DNA from 3 places in the Arthrobacter sp. BGA-UO-ETr-C19 genome. Region 1 is predicted to be linked to each of the others. Evidence: riboswitches for the same ligand, from Rfam matches in the RefSeq annotation. Region 1 holds a riboswitch; each other region holds the start of a gene.

Evidence for each region. Region 1 has a riboswitch for cyclic di-AMP ahead of AC57BR_RS13220 (NlpC/P60 family protein). Riboswitches for the same ligand answer to the same signal wherever they lie in the genome.
Region 2: it holds a riboswitch for cyclic di-AMP, as region 1 does, so the genes downstream of both, AC57BR_RS03345 (aggregation-promoting factor C-terminal-like domain-containing protein) here and AC57BR_RS13220 (NlpC/P60 family protein) in region 1, are expected to answer to the same signal.
Region 3: it holds a riboswitch for cyclic di-AMP, as region 1 does, so the genes downstream of both, AC57BR_RS02735 (C40 family peptidase) here and AC57BR_RS13220 (NlpC/P60 family protein) in region 1, are expected to answer to the same signal.

Annotation. Positions count from the first base shown of each region.
Region 1 is NZ_JCAQPC010000021.1:37,467-39,660, forward strand. Features, by position in the region: gene AC57BR_RS13215 (GGDEF domain-containing protein) at 1-58, shown strand, start outside; gene AC57BR_RS13220 (NlpC/P60 family protein) at 253-1,029, opposite strand; cyclic di-AMP (ydaO/yuaA leader) riboswitch at 1,033-1,198, opposite strand; gene AC57BR_RS13225 (SulP family inorganic anion transporter) at 1,378-2,194, opposite strand, start outside.
Region 2 is NZ_JCAQPC010000008.1:60,373-62,566, forward strand. Features, by position in the region: gene AC57BR_RS03340 (sensor histidine kinase) at 1-1,185, shown strand, start outside; cyclic di-AMP (ydaO/yuaA leader) riboswitch at 1,280-1,443, shown strand; gene AC57BR_RS03345 (aggregation-promoting factor C-terminal-like domain-containing protein) at 1,449-2,194, shown strand, end outside.
Region 3 is NZ_JCAQPC010000007.1:147,055-149,248, forward strand. Features, by position in the region: gene AC57BR_RS02730 (NlpC/P60 family protein) at 1-246, opposite strand, end outside; gene AC57BR_RS02735 (C40 family peptidase) at 348-1,058, opposite strand; cyclic di-AMP (ydaO/yuaA leader) riboswitch at 1,111-1,280, opposite strand; gene AC57BR_RS02740 (M23 family metallopeptidase) at 1,417-2,194, opposite strand, start outside.

The DNA of each region.
Region 1 (2,194 bases):
CGACGTCGCCCTCTATGAAGCGAAATCACAGGGGCGGAACCGCACGGTCAGGGGCTGAGCCGCAGGCACCGGATCCGGAATGCATGGGGGACAATCCGGACCCGGCGATCCTGACTCGCAGCCGGAGGCTGCGGTCTTTCATCAGGCATAGCCAGTGTGTTCCACCGTCCTTGTAGAAAGGTGGGAGCACCTTGGGGGTGGCCGCGTTCCGCCGCCCCCAAGGCAGCGGAACACGGCGGTTTTTCAGCTCTGCTAGGCTGCGCGCACGAACGTGACGGGGCCGGTGGCAGTGAGCCAGGACAGCGGGTGCGCCATGGTGGCATTGATGCCGTTCATGCCGCCGCTGATGACCTTGCCGGCGCCGGCGTAGATGGCCACGTGGCCGGACTGCACCACCATGTCGCCGGGCTGCGGGGTGGAGACTACCTTGCCGTGGCTCAGGAACTGCATCGGGGCGAGGTCGCCCACGTGGATGCCGGCGGCGCCGAGGGCCTTCTCCACCATGGCGGTGCAGTCCTGCGTGATGCCAATCTGGGCGTAGGCCGAAGCGAGCATGGTTGCGTTGGCACCTGCCGCAGCCTTGACGGTGACCTTCGGTGCGGGTGCCGCAGCCTTGACGGTGACCTTCGGTGCGGGTGCTGCTGCAGCCTTGGCGGGCGCGGCGGCAGCGACGGGGGCGGCGGCAGGTGCCGCGGCCTTCTTCACCACCGGCTTTTCGACGACGGGTGCCGCCACCACGGGAGCCGGGGCCGACGTGACCGCGGTGCGTTCAAACTCGATCTTGACGCCGGAGGCAGCGTTCAGGGGAGCCTGCACCTGGCTGGCAGCCTCGGGGGCGGCGGCCGGAGCCGGCTGGGCCGGGGCGGCGCCGCCGGCGTTGGCCGCAACGGTGCCCGTGAATGCCAGCCCGGAGGCGGCGAGGATCACGGCTGCCTGGCGGCCGATGCCGGAGTTTGCGGAGGCAATGCGGGTGAACGGATTGGAGCGGGCGGCCGCAGCACGGCGGCCAGAAATAAAGCGGAACGACATGAAGAAGCCTCTCCCGATGCCTGCGAGGTGAGCTGTCGGATTCGGATGGGAGGCACCCGGCCGCGGTCCTGAGCGTGGTCAGGAACTGCGCGGCTTCACCCCAAGGCCCGCTGCAAGCAGGCCGAAAAGTGGTTTCCCCGTCTCTGCCGGACATGGGTCTTCGATTGATTCCTCGGGCTGCGGCAGAGTTAGGCAATCAGCGCGGGAGTGCCTCGTCGGTGAAAAGGCACGTTTTTCACGGTACGGGAGGCTTCGCTCAATGTCACATTAAGGTAACGGGGCCGTGTCGTTCATTTCGTATTGGCCCGCGTCAGGTAAGGGATCGGGGTCTGATTTTTGTGGTGAACCTCACTCTGCGGCGTTGAGCTTGCCGGCCAGCCGCTCCCGCATCTGGATGCTGGCCGAGTTGAGGCCGATCAGTTCCACCTCGCGGCCGTGCCTGCGGTATTTCTCCGTGACCGCGTCCAGCACGGCGATGGTTGAGGCATCCCACAGGTGCGAGGCGTGCAGGTCGATTACCACGCCGTCGATGTCCGGCTCGGCGTCGCGGGCGTAGTTGAACTGGGTGTAGAGGTCGTTGGAAGAGGCGAAGAACAGTTCGCCGTCCACGGTGTAGGTGGCCAGCGTCCGGCCGTTGAGCTCTACTTCCGTCCGCTCCACGGTGGCGAAATGGGCAACCCGGCGGGCGAACATCGCCATCGCTGCCAGCACCCCGACCCCGACGCCGATCGCCAGGTTGTGCGTGACCACCACCGTGCCGACGGTGATCAGCATGACTGCGGTTTCCGATTTTGGCATCCGCCTAAGCGTTGCCGGTGCAACAGAGTGCCAGTCGAACGTGATGGCCGAGACGAAGATCATCACCGCCACCAGCGCCGCCATGGGGATCAGGCCCACGATGTCGCCCAGGGTCACCACCAGTACCAGCAGGAAGACGCCCGCGAGGAATGTGGACACCCGGCTCCTGGCGCCGGAGCCCTTGACGTTGATCATGGTCTGCCCGATCACGGCGCAGCCGCCCATGCCGCCCAGGAAGCCGGTGACGATGTTGGCCACGCCCTGTCCCCAGGATTCGCGGGTCTTGTTGGAGCGGGTATCGGTGATGTCGTCCACCAGTTTGGCCGTCATCAGGGATTCCAGCAGCCCCACGAGCGCCATGGACAGC
Region 2 (2,194 bases), on a different contig from region 1:
TCGTCCGGCGCCTACCGCCTGATTGCCACGCAGACCCCCTATGGGGACGTCATCGTCACCGGGCTCCCCCTGGCGGAAAAGCAGAACACCCTGACCTCGCTCGTCTGGACCATCACGATTGTCTCGCTGGGCGGACTCGTGCTGATCGGCCTGGCCGGGACGGTGCTCATCCGCCGCACCATGAAACCGCTGGAGCAGCTCTCCGAGGTGGCCACCCAGGTGTCGCGCCTGCCGCTGGACGCCGGTGAGGTGGCACTCGCCGTCCGTGTCCCGCCGTCGAACGCCCATCCCGGAACCGAAGTGGGCAGCGTGGGGCACGCCCTGAACCAGATGCTGGACAACGTCTCCAACGCGCTGGAAGCGCGGCAGGAAAGCGAAATGAAGGTGCGGCAGTTCGTGGCGGATGCCTCCCACGAGCTCCGGACGCCGCTCACCGCCATCCGCGGTTACACCGAGCTGATGCGCATGACCGAAAAGTTCACCCCGGACGGCCAGCGGTCCCTTGCACGAGTGCAGAGCCAGTCGGAGCGCATGACCGCCCTGGTGGAGGACCTTCTGCTGCTTGCCCGGCTCGACGAGGGCCAGCCACTCAAGCTCAGCGACGTCGACCTCACGCAGCTCGTCATCGAGACCGTCAGCGACGAAAAAGTCATGGCGCCGGACCGGGCGTGGCACCTCGATCTTCCGGAGGAACCCGTGTCAGTCCGGGGCGATGCCTCACAGCTGCACCAGGTCCTGGTGAACCTGCTCTCCAATGCCCGCAAGCACACCCCGCCCGGCACCACGGTGACCACCGGCGTGATGCGGTCGGCCGACGGCAGCGCTGTGATTACGGTCACGGACGACGGCGCTGGCATCCCGCCTGAGTTCGTGGACAAAGTGTTCGCGCGCTTCGCCCGCGCAGACGCGTCACGGGCGACGCCGGTGCAGTCGTCCCTGGCGCCGGCAGCCGCAGCGGCTACGGGTTCTGCTGCCGGCAGCGGAACCGCGGGAACGGCCCTCCATACCGCGGCTTCACGGGGAGAACCGGGGGTCGCGTCGGCCGAGGGAACCAGCGGCCTGGGCCTGTCCATCGTGCAGTCCATTGTGGCGGCGCACGGCGGCACAGTGGAGGTCACGTCCCGGCCTGGCCGGACGGAATTTGCCGTCCGCCTGCCCACGCAAGGCGCCGCGCCGGCGTCGTGATGTCCGTTACCTAAATGTGACTTAATCAAAAGCCTCCTGTACCGTCGATAGCGTGCGGCCGCCACTAGGACCGCATGTCCGGATTGACGCCCAGCTCTGCCGCTTCCCGGATTCCGCTAGATCAGGCAGAGGCGGGGGAACCAGAGTCCCGGGCTTTCCGCATCAGCCCTTGGGGTGAAGCCGACACGTGAATTTTCCGTGCGGCCGGATGACCTCATCCGAACCCGACAGCTAACTCCGCAGGTGTTGAGAGGCAATCCACCATGTCTGAATTTAAGACTCAGGCGCGCCCTGAACGCGCCTCCAAGCAGTCCGACAGCAAGATTTCCCGTCACCGCGCCGAGCCTGCCCAGCCTAAGAGTGCATTTGGCCGTTTCGCCGCAGGCCTTCCGTCCTTCGGGCGCCGGGCAGCTGTCCTGACCACCGCCGCCGCCGTGCTCGTTGGTGTCGGCGCCGCCGGCCACGCGGCCGATCAGGCTACGCCGTCCGCCTCCGCGACGTCCGCGGCCACCGCCGACGCGGGGCAGACGCTGAGCTTCGACAAGACGCTGATCTCCGCCCTCCCCGCCCCGTCCGCGGCGTCCATCGCTCCGCAGTCGGCCGCCAAGGAGTCCGCGGCCACGGCTGCGGCGGCAACGAAGGCTGCCGCTGCCAAGGCTGCCGCCGCCAAGACTGCCGCCGCGAAAGCCGCCGCTGCCAAGGCAGCCGCTGCTAAGAATGCTGCCGCGGCCAACGCCGCCGCAGTTGCCAAGGCCCAGGCTGCCGCCACCCAGGCTGCTGCTGCCAAGGCCGCCGCTGCCAAGGCTGCCGCCGCCGCCAGGGCCAAGGCCGCGGCCCCTGTTGCCTTGAACGATCCCGCCGGCGCTCAGGCCTACGCGGCCAGCAAGCTTGGCTCCTTTGGCTGGTCCGCAGACCAGATGCAGTGCCTGAAGCGGCTCTGGACCAAGGAATCGGAATGGCGCACCACGGCCACCAACGCCAGCAGCGGCGCGTACGGCATCGTCCAGTC
Region 3 (2,194 bases), on a different contig from region 1:
GATGGTGGACGGCGCAGCGGACTGGACCTCCAGCGTGGAAGCTGCGGCGGATTCGCGCTGGACGTTGGTCTCAGCGGCGTTGGCGGCGATGCCGCTGGTCAGGACAAGACCGGAAGCAGCAGCGATAACTGCTGCCTGGCGGCCCACGCCACCGGCGTTGTCGCCGACAGCCTTGGCAATGACAGCCAGCGAGTTGGTCTTCGTGACCTCGGCGCGGTGCCGTGCAATGGTCGCACGAGTAGTCATTAATTTCTCTCTTTCGTGTTCCACGGACCCGCGGTAGCAGGCCATGGGTTATCGACGCGCCGGCATCTTGGGGGTAAGCCGGCCCGCCTCGAATCGGATTCTTAGCGAAGGGTGTAAAAAGCGGACGTGCCCGTTGCGGACACCGCGTGCAGGAGAGTGCCCTGCGAGGGGTTCAGCGCGCTGATCATCATGCCGTTGCCGACGTAGATGCCCACGTGGGCGCCGCCGTTCTGCATGACCAGGTCGCCGGGAGCAGGCGTGGAGGTGGGCTTCATGGCGTTCCACGCGTTGACGCGGGGAATGCTGATGCCTGCCTGAGCGTAAACCCACTGGGTAAAGCCGGAGCAGTCCCAGCCGCTGGGCGTGGTGCCGCCCCAGACGTAGGGGCTGCCGATGCCGGTGTATGCGATTGCGGCCAGTCCGGAAGCTGCGGCGGAGGCCGCACCATCGGTGGACTTGGCGGTGACGGCCTGGGCCGCACCTGCGATCTCATTGGCGGCCTGGCCTGCGTCGGCCGTCTGGCTCTCATCGTTCGACTGCGGAGCGATGGTTTCGGCGACCGGGGCTGCCACCGTAGTGACGGCAGGACGCTCGAAGGAGACAGTGGCGGTGGGCGCGGCGGTCACAGCAAGCTGCGCGGCCTGGGATCCGGTCTCCGAGGAGGCGGAAACACCAATGTTGGCGTCGGCTGCGTTGGCAGGCATGCCAACGCTCAGGATGAGTCCTGAAGCAGCTGCGATGACAGCTGCCTGGCGACCTACTGTGCCGGCATTGGCGCTAACCGCCTTGGACACGGAGTCCAACGGGTTCATACGAACCGTCTGCGCGCGGTGGCGCGCGGCATTGTGGCGTGAAGACACGAAGGTAGCCTCTCCCAATGCCTGCGAGGTGAGCTGTCGGATTCGGATGGGAGTCACCCGGCCGCTCCGCTTCCTGGGAAGCATTGCGACTTAACCCCAAGGCCTTCTTGCGAAGACCAAAATTGGTTCCCCCGCCCCTGCCAGACGATGTAATGCGAACGGACCTTGAGCGGTGGCAGAGTTAGGCAATCCACTCAAGAGCGTCAACTTCGGAAAAGTTGACGCGGTTTAGACGGTACAGCAGTTCGGAGCCAATGTCACATTCAGGTCACGGCGTGTCACAGGAATGAGAGTGCTCACTCGGCTTGCCTCAGAGCCAGCCGGTGGGATCAACGACGTCGCCGTTGACCATCACTTCGAAATGGAGGTGGCAGCCGGTGGAGGCCCCTGTGGTCCCGCTGAGGGCGATCACTTCGCCCCGGGTGACCTTTTGGCCAACCTGGACGCTGGAGGACGACAGGTGGTTATACGTGGTCTCCAGGCCGTTCCCGTGATCGATCACCACGCGGTTGCCTCCCCCGTAGGGGTGCCATCCGGCGAACGTCACCGTGCCGCTGGCTGCGGCCAGTACCTCGGTGCCGCACTGGGCGGCGAAGTCCTGCCCACGGTGGAACTCGCCGGCGCCGCCGGTGATCGGGCTGACCCGGTAACCGAACGGCGAGGACTTGACCAGCGTGGTCAGCGGCCCTCCCAAGGTGCCCACCGAGGCCGAACGGCTGATGCTGCCGGCCGACTGGGCACTCAGGAGTTGCTTGAGCTTTCCGTCCGGGTCACCGGTGGTGGAGACCGACGTGCGGCTGAAGTCGATCTTTGCCGCCGCTTCAGCCGATACCTTCGGCTGGGCCGGTGAGGCAGCGGACGCTGACGCCCCTCCCTGCTGCTCTCCGGCAGCCAGGACAGGGCTGGTGGCGGGGACAGTAACTGTCAGCAGCAGGCCTGTGGCCGCAAGGGCTACGCCGGCTTTCTGCCCAACGCCACTGGCTGAGGCGAAATCCGTAACCTGGCGGAACGGACCCCGGCGGCGGCGGCGCGCTTCACGCTGGGCGTCCCGGGGACGGTCCGCGGCAACGGCCTCCGCGAGGCGCGGC